4 regions of the Paenibacillus sp. JJ1722 genome follow, and region 4 is predicted to be linked to each of the others. Evidence: riboswitches for the same ligand, from Rfam matches in the RefSeq annotation. Region 4 holds a riboswitch; each other region holds the start of a gene.
The links. A riboswitch is a leader RNA that binds a small molecule or an ion and turns the genes downstream of it on or off. The one in region 4 is predicted to bind cobalamin.

Region 1 (7,381 bases), 1.8 Mb from region 4:
TTATCGGTCTATCCCTTATTCCGGTGGCGATGAACAATGTAGCAGGGGGCCAGGGCAGTTCGGACTTTGGACAGCCACGTAATTTACTGTTGGCGTTAGTCACACTACTGGTTATTCTGCTTGTGAATCGGTTGGCAAAAGGCTTTTTGCGCTCGATTTCCGTGCTTATTGGTTTGTTCGCGGGCACAGTGGTTGCTTATGGAATGGGAATGGTGCATTTTGCTCCCGTGGCGGAGGCCTCATGGGTGAGTGTTGCACAGCCGTTTTATTTTGGTAAGCCAGAGTTTAGCATTATGGCAGTTTGTACGATGATTATCGTCAATATTGTCAGCATGGTCGAGTCAACGGGCGTTTATCTGGCAGTAGGCAAAGCGATTGATCAGAAGGTGGAGCAGAAGCAGATCGTCAATGGTCTGCGTTCCGAAGGACTTGCGATTATGCTTGGGGGTATTTTTAACGCGTTTCCTTATACAGCTTTCTCGCAAAATGTTGGTTTGATTTCACTCACGCGCGTCAAATCGCGAAACGTTATTTTTGCTGCGGGCGGTATCATGGTTGTTCTTGGTTTGCTTCCTAAGCTGGCTGCCTTAACGACAGTGATTCCTAACGCTGTGCTGGGCGGGGCGATGATCGTCATGTTCGGCTCGGTCGCTGCATCAGGCATGTCTATTTTGTCAGAAGTGGATCTACGGAAAGAAAGCAATCTGCTGATCGCAGCATGCAGCATTGCCGTGGGCCTAGGCTCTGCCGTTCTGCCGCAAATGTTCGACCAGCTGCCGAGCTTTGCTAAAATGCTGTTGCAAAATGGCATCGTTTCGGGTTCGATTACAGCGATTGTCTTGAACATCGTTTTGACAAGAAAACAGGGCGAACCGGTCAAAAGCGTGACGGTTCAGGAGGTTCCACAGAAGGTTTGATGATTAGGAATAAATAAACCCTTGCCGTCTGGGGACATATAGATATTGACCCTGTCCGACTGTGCAGTGGCGCTAAAGTTAACTCTTAAGTTGATTTATTTACTAGAGGAATTTGCTAGAGTAGTGGGCGAGGTCGTGGTATAATTTACCTTATGGATTTTGAATAGTGGTGGATGTTTTCGGACTACGGTGCAGCTTCCCGAAAGGGGGTGAAGCCGATGGTTACACTTGTGTCGTGCTACGATGTGGTGCGTTGGATGGTTACGTTACTAAGCCTGGTGTTTAGTATTCGTAAACTTTATCGCTGGCTACGTCGAAAATTTCGGAACAAGCGAAAACCCACCGCGTAATTAGGTTGGCCCCTAACGGTGGGTTTCGTTTGCATTAACATTTAGTTATGCAGCGCGCCGTGGTGGTGATCCACAGCCTTTCAAGTCCTAAGAGTCTTTGCCGTTGGCGCGGCGAAGACTCTTTTTAGTATACGGACACGATGATTATCTATATACCTAATTTTAGCACGTTCATTTCGTGCACGCAATGAATAGACATCACCTTCATTCTCGCCACATCGTTCAAATTTAAATTATTGTGCAGCATTTATTGACAAGCCTGTGACAACAAAATAAGATCGTAATGGAAAGAAATAAAGGAAGAAAACAGGTGTGAGCCGGACGACTCTATGTACGAGGTTTTGTTGAGACCATGTAGATGGTTGTTGAGCGTGTTCACTTAAAAGGGAAGTTCGGTAGATTCCGACACGGACCCGCCACTGTATACAGGCATCAGCAGGATACTGCTGGAGCTTTCAGAACAGCCACTGGAACTGTGAAGAACCGGGAAGGCCTGAAAGATGCGCCTGGAGTCAGGAGACCTGCCTGTTTTGACATCACTGTCAGACCCACGGGATGCTGGGGAGGTGGTTAGGCGTGCTGCATACGGAATGTCTGAAACCGATCCGATCCCTTCTATGTTTTTGGAGTTGGCTTCGAGGTGAGTTTTGACATTTTATAATGAAAGCATTTCTGACTGCTGATCAAGTGGTCCGGAATGCTTTTTTCGCGTTTTGCGTTAGGTTTATATGATTTTACAAGATAGAGGGGGATTCATTGAATGATTAGCAATCGTAGCAGGCGTTCATGGTTGATATGTACAGGGGTGATGCTGTTGCTGGCAGTTATGGCTCTTTCGGGATGTGCCAGCAATAAGACGTCGGATAGCTCCGGCAAGGGTGAAAACGCGTCAGCACAACAAACAGCGACAGATAAAAAGCTGGTAATGGCGTATACATGGAAACCGTCAGGCGTTGACCCGCACGGAGATAATAGCTGGGATGTGATGCGATCCGGTGCAGGTGAGACACTGGTACGTTTGAATGAAAAGCTGGAGCCTGTGGCTTGGCTGGCAAAGGAGTGGAAGCAGGATAGTCCTACAGTTTGGACGTTCAGCTTGCAGGATAAAGTCACTTTTCATGATGGAAAGAGTATGGATGCAGCAGGTGTAAAAGCGTCTTTGCTGCGCTCTATCGAGAAAAGCCATCTGGCGAAGGATTTACTGAATGTGAAGTCCATTGATGTAAGCGGCCCGCTGGCTTTGAAAATCACGACAAACCAGCCGAACGCGGCGCTGGTGTCCAATCTAGCTGATCCATCGACAATTGTACTGGATGTGGCATCGATGAAAGATGAGCAGAGTTACCCAGCGATGACAGGCGCCTTTAAAATCAAAGCGTTCAACAAGGACCAATCGTTGGTCGTAGAGCGTTATGACGGATATTGGGGCGAGAAGGCACGACTGGCTGAAGCGACGATGAAGTTCATTACGGACGGGAATTCGCGTCTGATGGCGCTGCAATCCGGCGAGGTGGACGTAGCGACGGATATTCCGGTTGATAATGCAGAGGTACTGAAAAAGAATGACAAGCTACAAGTGCTGTCGGCTCCCTCCTTGCGCACCCATATGATCGTGTACAATATGGAATCGCCAGTATTCAAGGATGCGGCGAACCGTAAGGTGGTGGACAGCCTGATTCCACGCACATCGATTGTGAGCGCCGTCATGAGGGGCTTCGGTACGGAAGCAAGCAGCCCATTCCCGAGCATTCTTCCCTTTGGTAAAGTTGAGCGTAAAGCGCTGGGGGGAACGGCAGAGCAGCTGTTGACGAAGGATGGCTGGCAGAAGGACGCCCAAGGGACATGGACTAAGCAAGGCAAGCCGTTCGAGGTTACGCTGCTGACTTTCCCTCAGCGTCCGGAGCTCTCTGTTATGGCTGAGGTCATCCAAAGCCAATTGCTGAAAGAGGGAATCCAGGTCAAGATTCGCAAGGTGGAAAATATCGACGAGGCGTTGACCAAAAACGATTGGGATTTTGCAATGTACAGCATGCTTACTGCTCATACAGGAGAGCCGCAATATTTTATGGACATGTTTTATTCTTCGAAAAGCGAAGCCAATGTAAGCCGGTATAGTTCCAAACCGCTAGAGAGTATTCTTAACAGCTTGAAGCTGGCGAAGGATACAGCGCAGCGTAATGCTGTGACACTACAAGCGCTGGATATCATCAATGCGGATTTGCCACAGTCGTTCATTGTGCATCCTGATAATGTGTTTGGTGTGAAAAAAGGGGTGGAGGGTTTTACACCCCATCCGATCGAGTATTACTACATTACAGCGCAATCTGATATTACGGAATAACGAGCTGCGTATCCTATGATTCGTTTTATACTGGAACGTGTGGCGCAGCTGCTCATCATTGTATTCGTTGTATCCACGCTGACTTTTGTACTGATGCGGCTCGCTCCTGGTGACCCTGCTACTATTTTGCTCACCGCGCATAATGTCCCTGCCTCTGAGGAGGCGTTGACGACGCTACGGCAGGAACTGGGCTTAAACGAGCCGCTTCATATTCAATATGTGAACTGGCTGCGAGATGTGTTCACGGGGCATTGGGGCACCTCGTATGTATCCAAGGAATCCGTGCTAGCCGAACTATGGAACAGACTGCCTGCTACTGTGGAGCTAGCTGCTGCGGGCTTTGCCGTCATGACGGTGCTTACGCTGGGGCTGGGACTGGCTGCCTCGCTAAAAATCAGCGGCCCACTGGATCGTCTGGGCAGGCTGTTTGCCCTGCTGGGATCGTCGATTCCCTCTTTTTGGCTTGGTTTTCTGTTGATCTATCTATTCTCCGTTCGCTTGGGCTGGCTCCCATCCATGGGAAGGGAGGACTGGACACATCTAGTGCTCCCAGCGCTGACTCTTGGCGCAGGTTTGGGAGCGGTGCAAGCCCGTGTACTGCGCGCTCAAATGCTGGAGCTGGGTGACCGGAATTTTGTGAAAGCAGCGAAGGCTCGAGGCTTTTCACGTATGCATATCCTGTTTTTTGAGATATTTAAGCATGCGGTTCTGCCTATGATTACACTGCTAGGTACCAATCTATCATTTATGCTGGCAGGTAATGTCATCGTCGAGACCATTTTTTCATGGCCGGGGTTAGGTAAGTATTTTATAGATGCGATTACCCAGCGAGATTATCCGGTGATTCAGGGGTATGTTATTTTTGCCGTATTTTTAATTGTAGGTGTTCAGTGTTTGGTGGATTTGGTCCAGACGGCGATAGATCCGAGGCTACGTTTGCGTTAAGGGGGAAGCTGAAAATGAAAAAGATACGGCTTTCCTTTCAAGGGAGCTTGCTGGCAGGAGGCGTACTTTTTGGTCTGATCGTGCTGCTTGGGTTATTGGCTCCATGGGTCGCTCCTCATGATCCTCTTCAAGTGGATCTTTTGAACCGTCTGGCACCACCCAGTCGGAAATATCCTTTCGGTACGGATCATCTGGGTCGGGATGTGCTGTCACGGCTAATTTACGGGATTCGGACGAGCGTGCTAATCGCATGTGCAATTACTGTAGCTACGTTGTGCTTCAGTCTGCCTATAGGGTTGCTCATTGGTTATGTGCGTGGACGTGTAGATCAGCTGATCATGCGGGGAATCGATGGCGTATTGGCTTTTCCTGATATTATTTTAACGGTGGCAATTGTGGGCATTTTGGGCCCGGGTTTTGTTAACATGACCCTTGCGATTATTGCGGTACGGTGGGCGGGCTATGTCCGGTATATCCGTAGTCTGGTTCAAAAAGCCTGTCAGGAGGACTACGTTCGGTATGCCCGTTTATCCGGCAATTCACACGTACGTATACTGAGACGTTATGTATTGCCACAAGCGTTGCCACAGTTGTTGGTTTATGCGGTATGGGATATCGGACGCGTGGTGCTGATGATCGCTGGGCTATCCTTTCTTGGACTGGGTGTACAGCCACCCAAGCCAGAGTGGGGCGTGATGCTGCATGATGCAACCTCATATTTTCAGGTGGCTCCGCATGTCATGATTTTCCCGGGCTTAGCGATTATGCTATTCGTACTTGCCTGCCAGCTTTTGGGCGACCGCTTTTCGGAAAAGGGGGCGGCCAAATAGTGGGAGATCAAATAGCCCTTGGGGGCAAGGATACGATAGAACAAGTGGCAGGGCGAAAACCGTTGTTACACGTGGAACATTTGGAAATCTGCCGCACAGGCGTAGGAGCAAGCGGAAGTGGGAGCAAACCACTGCTGCGGGATGTGAGCTTTTCCATATATTCAGGGGAGATTGTGGCCCTGACCGGACCGAGCGGATGCGGCAAGAGTCTGACCGCACACGCAATCGCAGGCATGCTGGAGCCAGGTATCGGTGTTACGCAAGGGCGTATCTACTATAACGGGGAAGACATTCTCCCGTTCCAGGAACGGCGCTGGCAAAGGCTGCGCCGAGAGGATATTGCCCTGCTCATTCAACAATCGCTGAGCGGGTTGAATCCGATCCGGACTGTCCGCGCCCAGCTGATGGATACGCTTAGACTGCACGGGCGGCGTCGGATGCCGCACGACCAGATGGAGCCGGGGCACGCTGGTGCTGCCCCATCCCACACTGCACCGCAGCAAGTCCACCCGCTGAGCGTGCTGCCACGGATGCGGCAGATGCTGATCCGTGCCATGGAGATAGCCAGAGGAGGCGCTACTCCAGTGCGGGAGGCCTATTTGCGCTCTCTGCTCCGCAAGGTTGGGTTTGCAGATCCTGAGCATATTTTGTCGTCATATCCTTTTGAACTAAGCGGAGGCATGTGTCAAAGGGTGCTGCTGGCTGCAATGTTAAGCTCAGGTCCGAGCCTCTTTATTGCCGATGAGCCTACTACGGCGTTGGATGTTATCAACCGCGACAAGGTTTTGGCATTGCTGCAACAATTGAGAGAAGACTTTGATCTCACCATATTGTTGATTTCACATGATCGCCAAGGTATGAGCCGCATAGCAGATCGAGTGTTGGAGATGAGCCCGGAAGGAAGGATGCACCAGTGATGCTGGAATTGAAGAATTTGACCAAAGCATACCCTGTCCGCAAACGGAGAAAAGGCTGGTTCAGCACGCAAGATAGCGAGCAGGCCGTGAAGAAGGTGAGTCTGGAGTTACGGCAGGGGGAGTGTCTTGGATTGGTTGGAGAAAGTGGAAGTGGCAAAAGCACGCTGGCACAATGTATTCTAGGGCTGGAGTCGTTGACCTCAGGGGAGATTTGGCTGGATCATCAGCCTATACATTTCGAAAAGACGAAGGACGTTCAGCTGTACAAGCGAATCCAGTTGGTTGCACAGGATTCGTCCTCCTCATTGCATCCTCGTATGACCATTCGAGATATTTTAATGGAGCCGATCCACAACTATTTTCCTGAGCTAAAAGCGCAGGCGCTGGATATTTGTCTGTCTCTATTGGAATCAGTAGGAATGGAGGCTGACAGTCTGGAAAAATACCCAGCACAGCTGAGTGGCGGGCAAAAACAGCGGGTATGTATTGCCCGAGCGTTGGCGGTGGAGCCGGATATTATCTTGTTCGATGAATCGATCGCCAATCTGGATACGACAACGCAGTCTTCTGTACTGGACATGCTCAAAAGAATGCAGATGGAACGTCAGTTGTCCTACCTATTCATCACTCATGATCTCCAATCTACTCGTCAGTTTTGTGATCGAGTTGCCGTCATGGTTCAGGGGGAGATCGTGGAAATCTTTAAGGAATGGGATGAAGACTTGTTACAGCATGAGTACACGCGTACTCTGTTTCAAGCGTTGGAGAATTAAGCCATAAATTTAATATTATACAAATTTAAAATAAATAAGAGGATTGCTTGTCGAATATTGTTGACAAAATAGAAAGTGGTACCTATTCTAAATATGATTATGATAATCATTATCACATATATAGAAAAGGGGAAATACATTGATGTCCGTTCGACACCGCAAGACTGCCACCCTTATGTTGGTGGCGCTCCTCTTATTATCCGTTGTTTTGGGCTGCGCGAAGCAGGAAAACACCCCTGCATCCACCTCTACTGACGGAGCTGCCAATGAAAAGTCGATCACGCTATCGTGGCCGCGTGACATTGGTA
Region 2 (7,381 bases), 2.1 Mb from region 4:
GCGTGAGTCTATCCCTTTCCCCGCTTTGGTGGAAGCACTAATGATGGAAATTTCCTTTGAAGCGTTACGAGAAGCGGGGATTCGTCTCCCCAAAACGGTCGGTCAGGCTGTCAGTATCCTTGGAGCGCTAGTCATCGGTCAGGCCTCTGTACAAGCAGGGATTGTATCGGCCCCGATGGTCATTATTGTGTCGCTCACAGGTATTGCGTCGTTTACCATCCCACGTTTTAACTTTGCCATCACAGTTCGTCTGCTACGATTTCCAATTATGCTGATGGCGGGATTATTCGGATTGTTTGGGATCATTATTGCGACAACGCTGATTGCTACGCATCTAACCAAGCTAACATCGTTTGGTGTTCCTTATATGAGCGGATATAGCCCATACAAACATATGGATCAAAAGGATATCGTCGTTCGTGCGCCTTGGTGGAAAATGACTAAACGTCCTTCCTGGATTGGTAAAGACAACAACAAACGAGCGAAGGAAAAGATGAATGGATCGCCTACAACCGAGGAGGGATGGTGATGAAGCCCAAATCCGATGCACAACAAATACGTAAAGCGGCTGTGCTCTGTTGTCTGCTGCTTTGTTCTGTTCTTTTGGGAGGATGCTGGGATCGCCGTGAAGTGAACGATGTGGCCTTTGTGATGGGTACGGGTCTGGATAAAGAAGGCGATCAATATCGGGTAACGATGCAAATCGCTTTGCCCGGACAACTTGGATCTTCGGGCAGTACAGGAGGAGGGGGAGGTACAAGTGGTACGAAATCCTACTACCTGGAGTCCAAAACAGGCCCAAGCTTCCGGGGAGCAAGCACCGAGGAACAGCGTGCGGTTTCGCGAACGCTGAATTACTCCCATCGACGGGTGCTGCTGTTCGGTGAGACGCTGGCGCGGGAAGGGATTAACAAAATGATGGATGTACTGGCGCGTATTCCGCAAAACCGTCTGTCTTCCCTGGTTGTTATTACGAAGGGATCAGCGATGGAAGTGCTTCAGGCAGATGCCCCGATTGAGCAATATCCGGCAGAAATGGTGCGTGAGCTCAACTATTCCTATATGAAAAAACCTCGTTCTGTTAAGCTGCTGATAAATTCCGTCCTGCTGGATGGTATTGACCCGGTGGTGCCGGTGATGTCTCTGGTGAAGAATGGCCCCTCTAATCTTAAAGACAAGAAGACAAATATTCAGGTCGATGGGCTAGCTGTATTTCGGAAAGACAGGTTAACAGGGATTATAGATAACCACCTCAGTCGATTCCTGCTTTTGGGTATGGAGCAAGCCAAGGAGACAGAAATATTTATCCACCCTCCCAAAGGTAGAGGCTACATATCTGTACACCTCATCGAAAATAATGTCCATATCAAGCCATATATTCGTGGGAACGATATTCGCATGACCGTTCATATGAACTGTAACGGGAATGTGAAGGAAAATGAGACGGATTTCGATATTTCCAACGAGGAAAATTTGAAGTGGCTGGAACAGCAGACAGCCGAGGAAATTAAGAGGGAGCTGGGAGAGGGTGTCAAGGTGATCCAGCAAAAATATCACTCAGACGTACTTGGTTTGGGCCGGGCTATTATTACGAGTCATCCGGATGAATGGGAATGGATTAAACCTCAATGGGATCAACTGTATCCCAAGGTGGAGGTCACTATAGATCCGGTCGTGCATATTGAAAATATCGGTGCGGTCACCAAACCATTCGGGGTCAAAAAGGAGCAAATCCAGAATGAATAAAGTATTTCTATTACCTTTATTGCTGGCTATGCTCTTCATGTATCTGATTGACCGCAAAAGTATTAGGGATGCACCTGCCGTCAATCGCTGGATCTCACGCGTATTGTATGTCATTAGCATTGGTGTCTGGATTTACGGAACATCAACGAAGAGCACTGTTTATGTGGCTACATGGCTGGCCCGTTTTATTGACATGTGGCTCCCCCCTACGTTGTAAATCGTGTAATGGATGCCTGCGGGCAAAAGGAGGATGTACCTGCATGAGACAGTTCACAACCAGACAAATCGTGCTGCTTGGTGTATTGATGGAGGTCGGTATTACCCTTGTACATGCTCCGGCGCAGGCAGCAGATTACGCGAATCAACATGCCTACTGGACCTGTGTAATTGCAGCTATCGTGCTATGCTTGCCGATCTGGGCCATGTTGAGACTCAAGCGGCGTTTTCCTGATCAGGACCTGATGCAGGCCATGGTGAGCTCTCACCCTGTGCTAGGACGTATGCTGCTTGCAGTCTACCTTATTTTATTTCTGATCATTTTTGCACGGGATTTGAGAGTTATCACGGATTTGGTGGAGGTTGTACTTTTGCCGCTGACTCCGATTGTTGTCGTATCTCTTATTTTGCTTTTGACTCTGGCGTTTATGGCCAAAGGCGGAATAAGCACCATCGTGAATATGACCGAGATTTTTGTACCTTTGTTGATTCTGACGCTGCTGACCATGCCGCTTTTTTTCGGGCGTAATATGGATTTTTCGGTATTGAGACCCTATTTACATCCGGAAGTAGATGGAGTGATCAAGGGCAGTTGGCGCATGCTGGGATATATGGCCGATATCATGATGGTTCCCTTTGTGATTTCTGGGAAGAGCTATAATGGGCGTAGTGCGTGGTATGGGCATTTGCTCGGAACCGCATTTCTGACCATGCTGATGTTGCTGTCGGAGTTGGTTATTGGTGTTCCTATCTTGTCCCGGCTATTTTATCCATCCTATGAACTAGTGCGTCAATTGCAGCTAACGGACTTTCTGGATCGGTTCGACTTGTTCGTGGCCGCACTGACTGTACCGACCTTTCTTACGAAGATTGGGGTTGACCTGTACGTTACCAGTTTGGCAGTAAAGCGTATGTTTGCCCATGCATGGGGAAGTCTGATGGTTTGGCCCGTAGGTTTGTTGGGTTACGTCTGTTCGTTTATGCTGTTCTCCAACATCGTGCAAATTTATGATTTCAGCCGGGAGTGGACCGCGGTGATGATCATTTTTTTTGTTATCATGCCCTTGTTGCTATGGATGTTGCTCCGACCCAAATCTAAAGGGAGAGGCGGAGATGATAAGGCATCTAACGGAGAGCGGGATAGCAGTAGTCAGAAAGAAAGCCAGCATGGAGGCAGAACAGGACACGACCACTTATAAGATTACTGTATTTATCGGAAAAGTAATTCTTATTTGTCTTTTACCCCTCTGATTGTATACTTGGTAGAAAGAAATACGACTTCTACAAGGGAGGCAACAGAATGGCACAACGCATGGCAGGTAAGAGAGTCGCTCTTGCTGGTCCCCGTAAAGCAGAAGAAATGGCGCTGCTAGTTGTGAAGATGGGGGGTGAGCCAGTACAGCGCCCGGCCCAGGGCACCGTTTTTTTGGATGATATCGAGCTGCGCAACGCTGTTGTATCGTGGGTGAAGCACCCTCCGGACTGGTACATCTTCACGACAGGTATGGGGCTGGATGCCCTGTTTGATATGGCAGAGGATATGGGCGTGGCCGAACAGATCATGGAGTTGCTGCAATCTTCCAACATTGCAGCGCGGGGCTACAAGACGGTCAATGGACTCAAAAAGCGTGGCTTTACGCCAGCAGTACGAGACGAGGACGGAAGTTTGATCGGATTGACAGGAGCTTTCGCCCCATACGATCTGAAGGGGAAGGAAGTACTGTTGCAACTGCATGGCGATCCAGCTCCACGGTTGGTAAAGTGGCTGGACGAGCAGGGGGCAGTGACCCGCCAGGTACTTCCTTATAAGCATATCCCACCTGAGGAAGCAAAATTGCAGGCGTTACTGGAGGATGTTATCCATCGTAATGTTGATGCTGTTACGTTTACAAGTGGTCCGCAAATCCGATTTTTGGCCCAATATGCCAGAGAGCAAAATCGAATCGAGGAGTTACTGGAAGCTTTTCGTGAGGATGTGATTGCTGTATCCGTAGGGAAGGTGACTGCACAGTCCATTGTGGAAGAAGGGATTGATCGAGTCGTGTTTCCAACCGAAGAGCGCATGGGCGCGATGATGGTGGAGCTGGGCAAATATTTTGAACATAACGATTCGGTGCATGGCTGTGGTCTGAAGATCGTGAATGGTCATTGAAATGAGATAGAAATTATAAATGCAGTATGCTAAAAAATGAACTTATATTTTGGGATACAGAGTAAAATAAAGATAAGGGCCTACGAGGTCTTTATCTTTTTTTGTTGGACATGCATCGACAAAGATTTTTGTTATAGCGAAAATGTTTATCTAATATAATGAATAAGTTTCGATGCATGATACTTAGGACAGGAGCTGAGACGTTAATGAATTCTATTTGCGTATTTGCCGGGTCCAGACCTGGACATTCATCGGTATATGTTGAGGCTGCAGGCAAGCTGGGGGAAGCCATGGCTCGCCATCATATCCGTCTGATCTATGGTGGCTCTAGCAGGGGGCTGATGGGAGAGGTGGCGGATGGAATGCTGGCGGGTGACGGTCAGGTCACTGGCATTATGCCCACCCTGTTATTTGATGCAGAGATCATTCATCGGGGAGTTACCGAATTTATTGAGGTAGCAAGCATGCATGAGCGTAAAGCGGCAATGAGCGAGATGGCCGATGCGTTTATCGCCCTTCCGGGTGGCTTGGGAACCTTCGAGGAGCTATTCGAGGTATTGTGCTGGGCGCAAATCGGGATTCATCGCAAGCCGATTGGGCTGCTGAATGTGAATGGATATTTTGACCCGTTAGTAGAAATGGTGCGTCATAGCGTGCAAGAAGGGTTTACCGGGGCTGAGCATCCAGCGTTATTAAGTATCTCTGCGGACCCGGACGAATTGCTACATATGTTAAAAAATAAAGCAGAGAACTTGAAATAAAGCGTTTTTCGTGCTTGCACAACTGATTGAGGCAAGGTTATGATAAGACCCATAATCAAATAGCGGACAGACAAGGTGCCTTTGCGGTTGAGCAAAGGGTAACAGGGAATCGGGTGCAAATCCCGAGCGGTCCCGCCACTGTAAGGAAGAGGATTTTTTAAAATGGTCACTCGTGAAAAACGGGGAAGACGAAAGAATCCGTTGATGCCAAGCCAGGAGACCTACCTTGATCTGTATGCACCGTTAACCTTCGCGGAGAGGATGGGTGTACGAAATCAGGAAATCAGGCACACGTTGCTTTTTCCATGTTGGCTAGAGGTTTGCGTGGATTTGAACGTGCAGCAGCGTTTGAAGCGTAAACAGTCAGATGGAAAACAACGGCAGGCTGGAGGAAGACAAATAGTGTCTTCTTACGCTGTTTGTTCGTCTGATGAGAGATGCGTACATAGAAACCCCATCCGGGCAGGATGGGGTTTTTTCGAGTTACACGATGTGCATAAATCATTGAAATAGATAGCATAGCTGCCCTGAAAAGGATGAATAGGAGGAGCACGATGAGCCCATTAGGAAAATTGCTGGTGATTGGATTTGGACCAGGAGATATGGAACATATCACAAAACGGGCGCTGGATGCGCTGGCCGAAAGTGAGGTCATTATCGGCTACAATACCTACGTTGATTTGATCCGTCCGTTGTTGAACGGACAGGAGATTGTACGCACAGGAATGACAGAGGAAGTGAGCCGTGCACAGGAGGCGGTTCGCCAAGCAGAGATGGGCAAGAAGGTAGCTGTCATTTCCAGTGGAGATGCGGGAGTCTATGGTATGGCAGGGCTGGTGTATGAGGTGCTGATGCAAAAAGGCTGGCGACGCGAGGACGGGGTTGAGGTAGAAGTCGTACCGGGGATCTCGGCTATTCAGTCCTGTGCATCACTGTTGGGGGCGCCAGTTATGCATGATGCGTGCACGATCAGTCTGAGTGATCATCTGACCCCATGGGAAACGATTGTGAAGCGCGTAGAAGCAGCGGCTTCGGCCGATTTTGTGATTGCATTATACAACCCGCGCAGTGGTCGGCGTACCCGCCAGATTGTGGAGACGCAGTCCATTTTGCTGCGTTACCGCGATCCGCAAACTCCAGTCGGGTTGGTGAAAAGTGCTTATCGTGAACGTCAGCAAGTTATTGTAACGACGCTGGAAGATATGCTGAACCATGACATTGGGATGCTGACGACTGTAATCATCGGCAATTCCTCGACGACAGTGTATGACGGCTTGATCGTGACTCCGCGCGGATATCAGCGCAAATACACATTAGATGCGACCGAGCAGGCACTCAAGCCGCACCAGCGTCTCCGCACGGAAGCGGAGCCGTGGTCGCTGGGCGCACAAGAGGATACACCGCAGGCAAGCGCAGCCCCGACTACGCCCGCTGGACCCTCCGCGAGCGGCGCTGCGGTTGCGACGCAGGCACGCCCGCAAGCGATGGCTGCCGTGCAGGCAACGAATGCTGTGCAAACCGGCGCAGCCCCAGCATCGCTGGCGGCAGAGGCACTAAGCCGCCTCGCTGTCGGCGGCAAGCTGCCTGGCGCAGCCAACGCTCGCTGGAGCGGGCAAGCGCCTACCGCCGAGAGCACCGCCGGAACGTCAGCGGTGGCCGGAGCGGGGGCTACGGCTGGAATGGCGACAGGCGGCTTTGGCAAGCCTGCGCTGTTTGAGGTGGGCGTTTCCCCGGGTGTGGGAAACAAGAAGTTCACCGCTCGTCAGATGGCGCTGCTCGCCGAGGTAGCGGGTGATGACGGCGAGCTGGAATACACGCCAGATCATCAGATCGTGCTGCGCGTGCCGTGTGCAGACCCCGAGGAACTGGTCGGACGGCTGCGGGATGAACGATTCATTGTCATGCCGATTGGCGATGTGTTTAAGGTGAAGGCGTGCGACTTCTGTAATATGGAGAAGGATGACGCTGTACCTGTGGCTGAGCATCTACAGGTTGTACTTGGCGGATTACAGGCACCCAAGGAAACGAGTATTGCATTGAACGGATGCGGTATGGCTTGCTATGGAGCGGTGCTGGAGGATATCGGAATCGTCTATCGCAAGGGAGGATACGATCTCTTCCTCGGCGGCAAAAAATTCGGCCGCAATGCTCATGCTGCTCAGCCTGTAGCGGAAGGAATTCCGGGTGATCAGATTACTGATATCGTGGAGAACGTCATTGCTGAATATAAGGAAAAAGGGCATCCGAATGAGCGTTTTCATAAATTTTTTAAACGTGTAGGTGTCGTTGCGGGTTTCCGGCATGAAGATGCACCAGCAACGGTAGAAGTGAATGCGGTTTGTGGTGATTAATGGAATGAAGGCCTGATGAACTGGATACAAGCATATATATAAAATAGGGCGTCATGCAGGTTATCCCTATTAAAGAGGAGGAAAAAACAGCAGTGGATGCAATATTGTTGGTTGGACATGGAAGTCGGGACCCGGAGGGGAACCAGGAGCTGCTG
Region 3 (7,381 bases), 2.0 Mb from region 4:
ACCGTCACGGTACACGACGCGTTCCTTTGCGTCCTCGCCTTCCAGCTTGGCACGAATCGCCTCCAGCGGTGTAACCTGGTAGGGCAGCGTACCGGAATACCAGTCGCGGTACACCTCATTGCCATGCGTACCAATGACCGCTACTTTGCCGCACCGGGCAGGGTTCAAAGGCAAGAGTTCATGCTCATTTTTAAGCAATACGATCTGCTCCCTCGCCGCACGCAACGACAATTCACGGGCTTGCTCTGTCAGGAGAGCTTCCTCTCCGATTGAGGCATAAGGATTGTCTGCCGCCGGATCAAATTCCCCCAAACGAAAACGGACACGGAACGTATGGAACAATGCCCGATCCAGGTCTTCTTCTTGTAGCGTTCCTTGCGCCAAAGCTTCTCGAATCGCCTGCTTGGAGAGCTCTGCATCATCTGTAATGCTGTCAATTCCCGCCCGAATAGATTCGGCCACGCCAGGCGTATGGGAATCGTAATACTGATGATCGTTGACAATCCCCATGACATCACCCGCATCACTTACAACAAAGCCGTCCATCCCCCATTCGTCCCTGACAATATCGTTAACCCCATGATATAACGTAGCAGGCGTTCCATTAATCAGGTTGTAAGAAGTCATCATCGACTGTGCGCCGCCTTCCGTAAAAGGCTTCTCAAAGGCTCTTAGGTAATATTCTCGCAGGTTTCGTGGATCTATACTGGAGGAGCCGATTCCCCGGTCCACTTCATTGTTGTTACCCAGAAAATGTTTTAAAGTGGCAACCGCTTTCAAATATACCGGATGATCCCCCTGTATCCCCTTGACTAACTCCTTTGACAACTCTCCCGTCAAATACGGATCTTCGCCGTAAGCTTCCTCATTGCGTCCCCATCTCGGGTCACGCTCCATATCCACCGTAGGTGCCCACAGGGTCAGACCGTTTAATTTTGGATCACGACGATAGTAAACACGTGCCTCATCTGCGATAACAGAGCCGATGAGGCGCATTAATTCCGTATCCCAAGTACATGCCAATCCTACAGGCTGAGGAAATGAAGTCGCCTCACCTAACCACGCTATCCCGTGTGCCGCTTCCGTACCGTGCTTATAAGCTGCGACTCCCAACCGGTCAATGGCCGGCTGGTATTGCAACATGGATTCAACCTTTTCCTCCAAGGTTAGTCGCGAAACGAGATCCCGTACACGCTCATCCAGATGAATCTTCGGATCTTGAAATAAATATTCGATACCCGTTGTTTCATGACTCATATCCGTCATCTCCTTAGCTTAATTAAGATGATAAAAAGTACTTTTATGAAAGCGTTTTAATATATCATAGCTAAAAAGGGGTACCCCGGCAACAATACCGAAAACATCCTATACTGTTTGAAAGAGAGACCGCAGCATAAAGACAAAAAAAGTTGTATTTTACCTTCAATATACAAAGCTAAAAATAATATTTTTTGGTATAATCAGGATATATCACTGAAGGAGGAAGCGCTAATGAAAAATACCGGAATGACAAGGCCTCTGGATCAATTGGGGCGGATTGTACTCCCTAAGGAAATGCGCACTACAATGGATATCAATATCGGTGATTCACTTGAATTTTTCGTAGATGAAGAAGGGTTTGTACTAAGAAAATACACCGGTGTCTCCTGCAAATTTTGCGGCGCAGTGGATCATTTAACTTATTTTCGCGACAGCTTTATTTGCGCAGAGTGCATCCAGGTATTAAAGACCGATGAAAATGTGCATGCCACAAGCACCGATGCTATCCAGGCTCAAGAAGATTCTAAGCCGACCCGAACCAATACAACCTGGCAACCCAAGCAATCTAGAGTGCAGCAAGGTGAAATGGTAAAAAAGCTACGCAAGCTGATTCAGGAACACCCGAACCTGCCACAAAAAGTATATGCCGAAATGCTAGATATTTCCCAAGGCCGGGTGTCCCAGTTGAAAAAGCTACTCTAAACCTTCCCAAAACAATATCCCAAGATCATATACTATGTACTCGCAAGCCTATCATTTTCATCGCAACTACGATGGCCAGATATAGAGTAAGGTGCATATCCGCGGATGTGTCCCTTACTCTGTATCTGGCTTTTTTATGCTGCCCGCTCCTACCAATGTGACAATAGTCACATACTCTCAATGTATACGTATATACAATATATAGATCGAAACAATTGGTTAACACAAGATATCATCAATATGTTGTTTTTGTGAAAAATATATATATTTTACTATATGGAGGGTTTTACGATGAAGGTGCTGGAGGAACATCAATTATACGACATCGGCGAGCGGGTCATTGGGGCACAAGATCTGGACATGCTGCGGGAGAATGCAAATTTGAATGGAGAATCGTTCAGCGGCAAAATGAGCAAGCTTGGGTCCGAGTATGCCAAATGGTATGCGCGCCTGCGGGTACTTCCGCCTGAACTGACGAACGCGATTGACCACGGATATGTATATGTTCACGATTTGGACCAATATGCGCTCGGAACTACGAATTGTATCTTTATCCCTTTTGGTCGTTTACTGCGAGACGGCTTCAATACAGGCAACGGCTCTGTGCGCACACCGCAAACGATTATGTCCGCTATGGCACTGGTCGCCATTATTTTCCAATCTCAGCAAAACAGCCAATTCGGAGGTGTCTCCGCCAACAAAATAGATTGGGACCTTGCCCCATACGTTGCCCGGTCCTTCCGCAAACATCTGCGGAAAGGACTTCGGTTGTTCGAGGAAGAGATAGAATCCCATCTGTCTGACGACGAACTACATATGGCCAATCCCCATTTGCAAGAAGTCTGCCCTCGTTCATACGCATTCGCACGCGAAGAAACGGAAACGGAAACCCGGCAGGCTGCTGAATCGCTCATTCATAACCTGAACACCATGAGCAGTCGGGCGGGTGGACAGATTCCATTCACTTCACTGAATTACGGAATGTGCACGTCTGCTGAAGGACGGCTTGTTACTCAATCGCTGCTGGAGGCCACTATTCGCGGCTTGGGCAGCGGGGAAACTCCTATTTTTCCGCAGCATATTTTCCAATGCAAAGAGGGAATCAACCAGGCAGAAGGCGACATCAATTATGATTTGTTCTTACGGGCAGTAGAATGCTCTAGCAGACGGATGTATCCCAATTTTGTGAATGTGGATGCCACCTTCAACTTGCCTTTTTACCGTGCTGATGACCCGGATACCATTATAGCGACAATGGGTTGCCGTACCCGCACCATTTCTGACCGTTTCGGTAGAAACCGGCAGAGTGGCAAGGGAAATCTCTCCTTCAATACCATTAATCTGGTGCGGCTTGGCATTGAGTATGGTATTTGCACAGGCAAACGCCTGACACCTGACCGTGATCGCTTTGATGCGAGACTGGAAGAAGTTATGCGCATTGCGGTGGATGGCCTAATCCATCGCTATCAAATCCAGACCAGCCAACCGGCCAAAGCCTCGGACTTTATGATGCGCGAAGGGGTATGGGAAGGTGGAGAACAACTGGCGCCAGATGATAAGGTGGGAAGCGTACTAAAGCACGGTACGCTTTCGATCGGGTTCATCGGGCTGGCTGAGTGCATGAAGGCACTATACGGGAAACACCACGGGGAGGATGATTTCGTATACCGCGAGGCACAGCGAATCATCACTTCCATGCGCGTGTATTGCGATCGAATGAGTGAATATCACAATTTAAATATTACATTGTTCGCTACGCCTGCCGAAGGTCTGTCGGGCAAGTTCACATTGCTGGATCAACGTGATTTCGGGATTATCCCTGAGGTAAATGATCGAGAATATTACACGAATTCTTTTCATATTCCCGTGTATTATACGCTCCCGGCTGCTCGTAAAATCAGCTTGGAAGCTCCGTTCCATAACCTCTGCAACGCTGGTGCGATTTCATACATCGAGCTGGATGGTAACGCGCGGAATAACCCGGATGCGTTTCTTAAAATTGTTCAGTACGCGCTGCATCAGAACATCGGCTATTTCTCTATCAACCACCCGGTGGATCGTTGTACGGAATGTGGTTATGAAGGGATTATCGGGACAAGCTGCCCCCAATGCGGCACAGATGAGGAGCATACACACTTTCAGCGCTTACGTCGGGTAACCGGATATCTGACAGGAGATTATACCGTTCGCTTTAATGCTGCAAAACAGGCAGAAGTTCGAGACCGGGTGAAACATAAGTGAATTTGTGTGGCTACATTCCGGAATCTCTGAACGAAGGATACGGCCTGCGCACTGTCGTGTTTATTAGCGGTTGCCGTCATGCCTGTCCCGGATGCTTTAATCCAGCGTCGTGGAGCTTCCGTGCAGGTGAGCCATTTACACCCCAACGACAACAGGAAGTCATTCGTGACATCATGGATAATCCGTTGTTGGACGGACTGACTCTCTGCGGGGGAGATCCGTTTTTCTCAGCAGCAGAATGCTCGCAATTTGTGCGTGACTTCCGCGAGGCCTGTCCCGACCGAACCGTGTGGGCTTATACTGGCTTTGTCTATGAAGATTTACTCACAGATCAGGAGCGACAGGAGCTAGCGCTTTTGTGCGATGTGATTGTGGATGGTCGTTTTGTAGAACAGCAAAAGGACCTGACCCTTCCCTTCCGGGGCAGTCGCAACCAGCGTCTGGTAGATGTAAAAGCCAGTATTCAGGCAGGCTATACCGTTTCATTGGCTTAACGCGAAGTTTACCCGGCAAGATGCTATATATCTAAGACAAGTCCCCATCATGGGTAAGGCTTGTCTTTTTTTCATATAGCTAACTGTTTCCATTGGAGTTTCTATTGCGCATCCTGTAAGTTTCACTTATGATGGTGAACAAGTATACGAGTGCATAATTATTCGTCATACCTTAACCGCATAGCTTGGAGATAGGTGTCTGTTCTATTCAGATCAGGCTTAAAAGGGAAGCCGGTGCAAATCCGGCACGGTCCCGCCACTGTAAACGGGGAACTTTCAGCTGTTCATATATCCACTGGTCCACAGACCGGGAAGGAATGCTGAGAGTCATGATCCGTAAGTCAGGAGACCTGCCTATTTTAACAACATCGCAAGTACCTACGGAAGATAGGGAGGTGTTAAGAGCAGTCGCCGTATTTTTGATTTTTTAATCACGGAGGCATTCTTTCCCCTACTTATTTTTAACTCTGGGGGAAGAATGCCTTTTTTGGTACGTAAAAATAAAACAGCTACCCACTAGGAGGAAAAGTACATGTCCATTATTGAATGGCCTGAATTGTCCGGCTTGATTAGCAGTAATCTGGGATATCCGCGTATCGGCGAAAACCGGGAATGGAAGAAAGCACTGGAACGCTTCTGGAACGGCAGCATTAACGAAAGCGAACTGCAGACGGAGATGAAAAGATTACGGTTGGAGCATCTGAGCAAGCAGCGTGACAAGGGGATTGATCGCATTCCTGTCGGAGACTTCTCCTATTACGATCACATGCTGGATACATCTGTAATGTTCGGTCTGGTACCCGAACGGTTCAACCATCGTCCCGCAGGTCCGGTTCCTCTGTCCGTGTATTTTGGGATCGCTCGTGGACAGAAGGGAGCAACCGCCAGTGAAATGACCAAATGGATGAATACCAATTATCACTACATCGTTCCTGAATTGGCAAACGCAGTCCCGGTGTTCACTGAAAATAAACCCTTACAGGCTTATCGTGAAGCAAAACAAGAACTAGGCATTGATGGGAAACCGGTCCTCATCGGCCCCTATTCATTCGTTACCTTATCCAAAGGCTATGATCGTAAGGATTTGGCCACCATCGTACGAAGCTTCCTGCCACTGTACACCCGTATCCTGTCTGAACTAGCGGCAGAAGGCGTTCAGTGGGTCCAAATCGATGAACCTGTCCTAACCACCTCATTCCCGGCAGAGGATTTGGACATTATTCAGGAAGTCTATGAAGCTTTGACTCAAGCTGCGCCCTCCTTGAATATAATGCTGCAAACCTACTTTGGCAGCCTGGACCATTATGAGCGTCTGTCCGCACTTCCGGTACAGGGATTGGGTCTTGATTTTGTGTATGATGATGGCGAAAATCTTCAGCATATATTGCAGCATGGCTTCCCTAAAGGAAAAACGCTGGGCGCTGGGGTTATTGACGGGCGCAATATATGGCGAAGCGACCTGAACGCTGTGGCTGCCCTGCTGGGTCAGTTAGCAGAACAAACCACTGCCGCACAGCTTATCGTACAGCCATCATGCAGTCTGCTGCATGTGCCAGTCAGTCTGGAGGCAGAGCACAAGCTGGACAAGGAGCTGGTGCAAGCGCTGGCCTTTGCCGATGAAAAGCTGGAGGAAATCGCCGTCCTGACGGCTGCACTTGGCAAACACGATCCTTCCGCACTCGCCAAGCTTGAGCAAAGTGCGGATGCGGTAGCCCGTTTCAACAGTTCAGCGGCACGCGTACAGACAGCTGCCGATCTGGCCGACCTGTTGGCAAAAGAGCCTCTGTCACGCAGCGTTCCTTTCGCCGAGCGTCGTGAGATTCAGCAAAATAAGCTGAAGTTGCCTCCACTGCCTACGACGACCATTGGTAGCTTCCCGCAAACCGCCGAGATCCGCAAGGCCCGCCTGCACTATCGCAAAGGAGAATGGTCAGCCGAGCAATACCGGGCGTTCATCCAACAGCAAATTAAGGAATGGATTGATATTCAAGAGGACATTGGCATTGACGTGCTTGTTCATGGAGAATTTGAGCGGACCGATATGGTTGAATTTTTTGGCGAAAAGCTGAACGGCTTTGCTTTTACGCAAAACGGATGGGTGCAGTCCTACGGCTCCCGCTGTGTTAAACCGCCGATTATATACGGAGACGTTTCCTTCGATCAGCCCATGACCGTGGAAGAAACGGCATTCGCCCAATCGTTAACTTCCAAGCCTGTTAAGGGAATGCTTACAGGCCCTGTGACCATTTTGAACTGGTCTTTTGAACGTAACGATATTCCTCGTAGTCAAGTTGCTTTACAGTTGGCTCTGGCATTACGGGCAGAGGTAGAGGCACTGGAACAAGCGGGCATCGGCATGATTCAGGTCGATGAGCCTGCAATTCGTGAAGGGCTTCCACTGAAAAAAGAACAACAGCAAGCCTATCTGGACTGGGCGGTTCAAGCCTTCCTTGTGACCACGGCCACCGTTGAACCTGCGACCCAAATCCATACGCACATGTGCTATTCCGAATTTCAGCATATGATTCAGTCCATCTCCGATATGGATGCCGACGTCATATCTATTGAAACTTCGCGAAGTCACGGAGAACTGATTGTCAGCTTTGAAGATCAGGTATACGACAAGGGCATCGGTCTGGGCGTGTACGATATCCACAGTCCGCGCATCCCCGATGTATCTGAAA
Region 4 (7,381 bases):
CTGGTGGTGGATGAAGCATTCATTGATTTTATCCCGCTGGAACGGCGAATCTCACTACTGCCTGTGCTGGATCGTTATCCTCATGTGATTTTGATCCGGTCAATGACCAAATTTTATGCCATTCCTGGCTTGCGATTGGGCTATGCGATTGCTCATCCAGATTATATCCGGCGAATGACGGCCAAACAGGTGACCTGGAGTGTGAATGGATTGGCGTTGCTGGCTGGGGAGGCGTGTTTGAGAAGTGGGCAAGCATATGAGCACCAAACACAGGAGCTGATTGCTACGGAGCGCAACCGCCTGTTGACCGCCTTGGCGGAATGGGGCTGCGGTGTTGTTCCCGGCGAAGCCAATTACGTGCTGGCAAGGGCGCCGGGTACGTGGAGCGCATCGGCGATTCAGCAGGCGCTTGGACAACGCGGAATTCTTATACGTAGCTGTGCTATGTATCCGGGACTGACGATGAGCCATTTTCGAATTGCGGTCAAGGATGCAGAAGCCAACGACAGGCTGCTGTCTGTATTGGGTGAAGTGCTGGAGGAGGAGCAGCGGCGTGACAGTTAGCTTGATTATCCTGGCAGCCTATCTTTTGGACAGGCTGATCGGTGACCCGAGGTGGTTGCCACATCCAGTCATCGGTATGGGACGTGCCATTTCAGCATTGGAAAAAGCGATTCGCCGCCAGGCCCGAAGTGACCGGGGGTTGAAACGTGCGGGTATACTGCTTCCACTCATTGTGGCGGGAGGCTCCTTTACGCTCGCCTGGGCGCTATTGCACTTGCTTGCCTGGATTCATCCGTGGTTGTCTGTCGGCGTAGAAATGGTGCTGATTGCGACCACGATTGCTTCCAAAGGACTAAAGGACGCAGGAATGGCAGTATACCGAGCGTTGCAGGCGGATGACCTGGCTGCGGCACGGCGGGAGCTGGGCATGATAGTTGGGCGGGATACGCAACAGCTTGATGAGCCTGAGATTGTACGCGGTACTGTCGAAACGGTCGCTGAAAATATCGTGGACGCGATTATTTCCCCGCTTTTTTATGCCTTGATCGGGGGAGCACCCTTGGCGCTGGCTTATCGTGCTGTGAATACGCTCGATTCCATGGTTGGCTACAAAAATGAAAAGTATCTGCATTTAGGCTGGGCTTCAGCACGTCTGGATGATGTCGCTAACTACATTCCGGCACGCCTGACAGCGGCAATGCTTGTGGTAGCGGCGTGGATGTACAAGCGAGATGCTGCAAGAAGCTGGCGCACAGTCAAGCGAGACGCTCGTCTGCACCCAAGCCCGAACAGTGGCTTCCCGGAATCGGCTGTTGCCGGTGCACTGGGGATTCGTCTTGGAGGTTATAATGTGTATCATGGCGTGCGCTCCTTTCGTGCATACATGGGCGATTGGATACGACCGCTAGAGTCGAAAGATATACGGCATACGATCCAGCTGATGTTCGCCGTGTCCAGTATGTTTGTAGGATTGTGTTTGTTAGGAGCCGTAGGTTGTTTTGCCTTGGGATGGGTGCGGTGAGGAGTGACACACTGAATAATGATCGAGCAGGAAGTGACATGATCTTGAAACAAGATATAGCAGCAAAAAGGACAGTAGAATACGCACAAAGTCCGAACTCACAGGAGGATAAGGTGCCGTATGATGCTAAAGAAGATCTGCATTGGGACATGGAACTCGTGTTAGTTCGTCACGGCACAACCTTATGGAACAAGGAACGTCGATATCTAGGACACTCCGACTTAGGTTTGCTACCGGGAGCAGAGCAGGAATTAAAGCCTTTGCAAGAAAAATTGCAAGGGCAGTCCTTTGCTCGAATCTATTGCAGCGATTTAATGCGATGTCGCCAGACCTTGCAGATCATTGTGCCGGAATCAGAATTGACGTCTGGAGGTTCCCTATCTACTATGTCTCCTATGATGGAACCACGTCTGCGAGAGCTTCATTTTGGTGAGTGGGATGGAAAAACGTATGACATGCTCAAGGATGTGTCGTTGTATCGCGCTTGGATTGATGAGCCGCAACGGATAACCCCTCCTGGAGGAGAGTCTTGGGCAGATTTTGTGAATCGTCTACGGAAATTTCTTGACTCTCTGTATGAATGGCGTGTTGCTATGGAAGTTCAACCCATGGATTTGACTGCTGCGCCACCCTCTGTTTTGGTCGTTACGCATGGTGGCGTAATTCGTCAGTTAGCTTGCATGCTGATACCGGGCCATGATTTTTGGAGTTTGAATCCGAAGCCGGGAGAAGCATTTAGGATTCAATTGAGGCTGGCAGGACGGCACAATTACATAGCAGAAATGCTTCCTCATTAGGTTAGACACCAGCGGATAAAGAGGCTGTTTGGGTTGTAAGCCGCCTCTTTTTAACCTATAATCATCAAGTAAAAGAACGGCTTGACTACCACTACATCAAATATCCAGCAGACGAGGTCGGCGCAGCGTGATGAAACTATGGTTTCCCTTGCCTGCGCTGTTAAAAGGGAAGTCGGTGTGAGTCCGGCGCGGTCCCGCCACTGTAAATGGAAACATGCCCGTTAGTCCTGCTTTATGTGCTACTAAGCATATGAAAGAATTTCAGGACATGCATTTTACCATAAGTCAGGATACCTGCCCGTCCGCCTGTCACCATAATCCTTCGAGGAAAGGATGACGTGTTCGCAGTGACTGTCCGTGCGGAAAGAAGCTGCCGCCTGCGCACGATCTGCGCTAACGTGACCCCTGTGTCCTGATATGAGGATGCGGGGTTTTTTTGATAGGAAAAGAAGGCTGGATTTAGAAGATATCTGATGATGCTCAAGTAACGCTCTTAACGATTTTTTTATGAAGGGGTGCAAATCATGGCAGGAAAAAAAATAAAGGTTTGGACAACAGGTCTATTGGTTCTGATTTTGGTAGTTGTGCTGAGTGCATGTGGAGCTAATGGGAAAAATGCTGAAAATAAAGAGAACCAGAATTCTTCACAGCAGCCGGGACAGACCGTAACCGCACAAGAGCCTCCGGGCAAAACAGTTTACCCACTCACAGTTAAGGATGCAACAGGACAGGAATTTACATTCAAAAAAGCGCCGGATAAAATCGTTTCCGTCTCCCCGGCAGAAACCGAGGCGCTGTTCGCCATCGGGCTGGATAAGGAAATTGTTGGCGTCTCCGACTACTCTGATTACCCAGAAGCAGCTACGAAAAAGCCTAAAGTGGGCGGTATTATGAAACCGAACGAAGAGGCGATCATTGCTGCGAACCCGGAAGTCGTTTTTGCAGGGATATCACTTAGTGAACAGGCTACGACCAAGCTGCGCGACATGGGAATTATGATTTTTAAAACGGAACCGAAGACAGTTGAAGATGTCATGGCTAACATCGAATTGTATGGGAAAATCACCGATCATCAGAAAGAAGCAAGAGCGGTGACCGACAAGATGAGAGCAGATGTAGCTGAAGTGAAAGAAGGAATTAAAAATATCGGTAAAGGGCAGAAGCTGCGGGTATACGTCGAGTTTTCACCAGGCTGGACAGTTGGTAAAGGCGAGTTTATGGACGAGCTGATTACGTTGGCGGGCGGCGAAAATGTAGGCGCCACGCAGAAGGGGTGGTACCAAATTAGTGAGGAAAATATTATTGCTGCGAACCCTGACGTGATTTTGTACAGCAAAAGTGTCAAGGACGACAAAACTGGTCAAACGCTCGGCGAAATTATTAAAGCTCGCAGTGGATGGGATCAAATATCGGCTGTTCGCCACAACCGGGTGTTTGCCGTGGATGATAATTTGATCAGTCGTCCGGGTCCACGTGTAACGGAAGGTCTCAAGGAAGTGGCCAAGGGCGTGTATCCTGAAATTTTCAAATGAACCGTAAACTGATCGGCTTTGGAGGAACAGGTCTTGTCCTGCTGTTACTGACGCTGCTGCTCTGTCTTGGCATCGGCTCGGCCAAGCTTCCGGTCAGCCAGATCACGGGCATTCTGGTTAACCACCTTCCATGGTTAGGCGATACGTTTACACCGGATTGGAATACATCCTCAGAGCAAATTATTTTGAAGGTCAGATTGCCACGAGTGTTACTGGGAATGTTGGTAGGAGCAGCGCTGGCGCTGGCGGGAGCCGGATTTCAGGGTGTGCTGCGTAATCCTTTGGCTGATCCGTATACACTGGGGGTATCCTCGGGGGCTTCGGTAGGAGCGGCAGTACTGATTTATTGGGGCCTTCAATTTTCATTTGTTGGCATATGGACGCTGCCGCTAGTGGCATTTACGACCGGAATGCTGACGCTGTGGATGGTGCTGACGTTGGCACGGGAAGGTGGAAAAATTCCGACACAAAGTCTCATTTTGTCGGGTGTGGTGATGCAATCCTTTCTGGGGGCGGTTGTTTCCTTTCTGACAGCCATGTCGAAGGAGACGGTCAATGAAATATTGTACTGGACGATGGGAAGTCTTAGCCTGCGCGGTTGGTCATATACAGGAATCCTTTTACCTTATGTGGTCATAGGACTGGTATTTCTATGGAACCGGGCACGTGTGCTGAATATTTTGGCTTTGGGTGAACGTCAGGCGGCTCACATGGGAGTTCATGTAGATGCGACGAAGCTATCTGTTCTGATCATTTCCACGCTGCTGACAGCAGCCGCTGTCTCGGTATGTGGAGTGATTGGCTTTGTGGGACTCGTTGTACCGCATATCATTCGTCTGGTGACAGGGCCTGATTACCGGATGATTGTTCCATTATCTGCGCTCGGTGGAGCTATTTTTATGGCTTGGGCAGATACGGCGGCTCGCACGTTGTTAGCCCCCACGGAAATTCCTCTGGGCGTGATGACGGCCTTTGTTGGGGCACCGTTCTTCGCATATCTCCTGTACCGGAACAAGAAGCTGCGCAGGGGGGAAATGCTGTGACAGAACAAAGTGAATCACAGAAGGTACGTGATCGGGCGTTAGAGGTAGCGGGTCTAACACGTGCCTATGGAGAGTTCCATGCGTTAAAGAATATAAGCTGGAGCGTCGACGAAGGAACTTGGTGGGGGATTATTGGTCCGAACGGCAGTGGAAAATCCACCTTGCTGCATTTGCTTTCCGGTGTAGATCAGCCAACTTCGGGAAACGTTCATATCTATGGCAAAAAGGTCGGTAGCTACAGCAGAAAAGAGCTTTCCCGACTCATAGCCGTACTCCAACAGGAAGGGCTTCCTCCAGTGGGATACACCGTCAGGGAAGTCGTAGAAATGGGACGTTTTCCTCATCAGGACTGGCTAGGCAGGGAAAAGGGTGTTGATGTGGAGGCGATCACGGATCGCGTGCTAGAGCGATTGGGTCTTACCACGCTGGCGGACAGAGCATTGGACCGCTTGAGTGGGGGACAGCGACAGCGTGTAGCTTTGGCAAAAGTAATGGTGCAGGAGCCACGAATATTGCTGCTGGACGAGCCTACGACCTATCTGGACTTGCGCTATCAGCTTGAATTTATGGAACTGTTGGCAGATTGGCGCCAAGAAACGGGTGTGACGATTATTGCGGTCTTGCATGATCTTAACTTGACAGCCCAATTTTGCGAAGATTTGCTTGTACTCAAAGATGGAATGGTTGAAGGATTGGGAGCTTCATCGAAGTTATTAACCGAGGATCGGATTCGACGAGTATACGGTGTTGAGCCTGTGATGCTTCCGCATCCCGATAGCGGTGTGCCGCAGCTCTTGCTGCGCAGGAGTGCTTCGGATACAGCAGATTAAATAAACGATGAAACACACTTAAAAAGAGCAGGGAGTGGAAGTTATGAACAACAAGCTGCGTCAGCTGATCGATAGCATTGCCCAGCCGGATGGGGTGGCGGCCTCGGCAGCTTCAGCTCATTTGGACCAATTAACAAAGCCACCGGGAAGTCTTGGAAAGTTGGAAAGTGTGGCCATTCAGCTAGCAGGAATTACAGGAGTGGATAAGCCTGAATTTGATCGTAAAACGGTTATGGTCATGGCTGCGGATCACGGGGTGTGTGAAGAGGGAGTCAGTGCCTTTCCGGCTGAGGTTACACAACAAATGCTGTATAACATGCTGTCAGGTGGCGCGGCAATTAATGTGCTGGCACGCCATGCGGGCGCAGATGTCAAGGTGGTAGATGTTGGCGTGAATGCGGATGTCGCTCACGCGAATCTGGTGGACCGTAAGGTACGCATGGGTACTTCGAATATAGCTAAAGGGCCAGCGATGCTGCGTACAGAAGCGGAACAGGCGGTTTTGGTCGGAGCAGAAGCCGTAGCAGAAGCGGTCAAAGGTGGCACACGGCTATTCGTTACCGGAGAGCTGGGCATCGGGAATACGACAGCCAGCGCTGCGGTCGTATGTGCTCTCACCGGACTGGAGCCGGAAGTTATCGTAGGCCGGGGAACGGGTGTAGATATGGCTGGGCTTACCCGTAAAATATCGGTTGTCTGCCGCGCATTGGACGTGAACCAGCCAGATGCAAATGATGCGCTCGACGTGCTCACTAAGGTCGGCGGTCTGGAGATTGCCGCCTTGGCAGGAGTCATCCTCGGGGCAGCCGCACATCGCTGTCCAGTCGTGTTGGACGGCTTTATTTCAGGCGCAGCCGCCCTCGCAGCGCGTGCACTTGCGCCTGCTAGCGCTGCGTACATGCTCGCTTCGCACGCCTCGGACGAGCGCGGGCACGCGGCGGTGCTCCGCCAGCTCAAGCTGGAGCCCATGCTTCATTTGGACATGCGACTCGGGGAGGGCACAGGCGGTGCGCTTAGCTTGCACCTGATTGATGCGGCGTGCCGCATTATGCGCGAAATGGCGACCTTTGCCGATGCAGGCGTATCGGACGGTCAGGGAGCCGCGCAGCGATGAAAGCGCTCGTGACCGGCGGGGCACGCAGCGGGAAAAGCGGCTTTGCCGAGCGATTATGCATGTCGCGCGCGCCTGGCGCCTGCTACATTGCAACGGCGCAAGCCTATGACATGGAGATGAAGGAGCGCATCGCCCTTCATCGGGTCCAGCGCGAGTCTGCCGGATACGACTGGCAGACGCTGGAGGAAGCGCAGGCGCTGCCGGAGCTGCTGCGACGGCTTGGCGGCGATCAAGCGTCGCAGCCATCACCCGCGCCTATGGTGCTAGTCGACTGCCTGACCCTGTGGCTGTCGAACGTGCTGCTGGCCGCAGGCGAGGACGGCGAAGCTGCGTCCAGAGCTGCCATTAATGAACTGGCGGCAGCTGTGGAGCAGTATCCGGGGCAGCTCGTCATCGTGACCAACGAGGTTGGTGACGGTATTGTGCCCGAATATCCGCTTGGTCGGCTGTATCGGGATTTGAGTGGGGTTATGAATCAGCGGATTGCCCGTCTTTGTGATGAAGTATTTTTGGTGACGGCGGGCATTCCCGTAGAACTCA

Region 1: linked by a shared signal. The riboswitch ahead of ACM1ND_RS26320 (ABC transporter substrate-binding protein) and the one ahead of ACM1ND_RS07125 (ABC transporter substrate-binding protein) in region 4 are both predicted to bind cobalamin.
Region 2: linked by a shared signal. The riboswitch ahead of cobJ (precorrin-3B C(17)-methyltransferase) and the one ahead of ACM1ND_RS07125 (ABC transporter substrate-binding protein) in region 4 are both predicted to bind cobalamin.
Region 3: linked by a shared signal. The riboswitch ahead of metE (5-methyltetrahydropteroyltriglutamate--homocysteine S-methyltransferase) and the one ahead of ACM1ND_RS07125 (ABC transporter substrate-binding protein) in region 4 are both predicted to bind cobalamin.

The regions. Positions count from the first base shown of each region.
Region 1 is NZ_CP182500.1:5,911,079-5,918,459, reverse strand. It holds gene ACM1ND_RS26325 (nucleobase:cation symporter-2 family protein) at 1-917, shown strand, start outside; cobalamin riboswitch at 1,607-1,811, shown strand; gene ACM1ND_RS26320 (ABC transporter substrate-binding protein) at 2,028-3,608, shown strand; gene nikB (nickel ABC transporter permease) at 3,624-4,553, shown strand; gene nikC (nickel transporter permease) at 4,568-5,383, shown strand; gene ACM1ND_RS26305 (ATP-binding cassette domain-containing protein) at 5,383-6,300, shown strand; gene ACM1ND_RS26300 (ABC transporter ATP-binding protein) at 6,297-7,073, shown strand; gene nikA (nickel ABC transporter substrate-binding protein) at 7,216-7,381, shown strand, end outside.
Region 2 is NZ_CP182500.1:5,657,827-5,665,207, reverse strand. It holds gene ACM1ND_RS25190 (spore germination protein) at 1-529, shown strand, start outside; gene ACM1ND_RS25185 (Ger(x)C family spore germination protein) at 529-1,746, shown strand; gene ACM1ND_RS25180 (hypothetical protein) at 1,739-1,963, shown strand; gene ACM1ND_RS25175 (GerAB/ArcD/ProY family transporter) at 2,007-3,161, shown strand; gene ACM1ND_RS25170 (uroporphyrinogen-III synthase) at 3,263-4,114, shown strand; gene ACM1ND_RS25165 (TIGR00730 family Rossman fold protein) at 4,321-4,875, shown strand; cobalamin riboswitch at 4,932-5,119, shown strand; gene cobJ (precorrin-3B C(17)-methyltransferase) at 5,430-7,226, shown strand; gene ACM1ND_RS25155 (sirohydrochlorin chelatase) at 7,319-7,381, shown strand, end outside.
Region 3 is NZ_CP182500.1:5,683,313-5,690,693, forward strand. It holds gene ACM1ND_RS25275 (glycoside hydrolase family 3 C-terminal domain-containing protein) at 1-1,257, opposite strand, end outside; gene ACM1ND_RS25280 (AbrB/MazE/SpoVT family DNA-binding domain-containing protein) at 1,492-1,962, shown strand; gene ACM1ND_RS25285 (anaerobic ribonucleoside triphosphate reductase) at 2,254-4,203, shown strand; gene nrdG (anaerobic ribonucleoside-triphosphate reductase activating protein) at 4,200-4,697, shown strand; cobalamin riboswitch at 4,874-5,070, shown strand; gene metE (5-methyltetrahydropteroyltriglutamate--homocysteine S-methyltransferase) at 5,230-7,381, shown strand, end outside.
Region 4 is NZ_CP182500.1:1,617,653-1,625,033, forward strand. It holds gene cobD (threonine-phosphate decarboxylase CobD) at 1-564, shown strand, start outside; gene cbiB (adenosylcobinamide-phosphate synthase CbiB) at 554-1,525, shown strand; gene ACM1ND_RS07120 (histidine phosphatase family protein) at 1,564-2,322, shown strand; cobalamin riboswitch at 2,445-2,639, shown strand; gene ACM1ND_RS07125 (ABC transporter substrate-binding protein) at 2,847-3,854, shown strand; gene ACM1ND_RS07130 (FecCD family ABC transporter permease) at 3,851-4,897, shown strand; gene ACM1ND_RS07135 (ABC transporter ATP-binding protein) at 4,894-5,727, shown strand; gene cobT (nicotinate-nucleotide--dimethylbenzimidazole phosphoribosyltransferase) at 5,771-6,841, shown strand; gene cobU (bifunctional adenosylcobinamide kinase/adenosylcobinamide-phosphate guanylyltransferase) at 6,838-7,381, shown strand, end outside.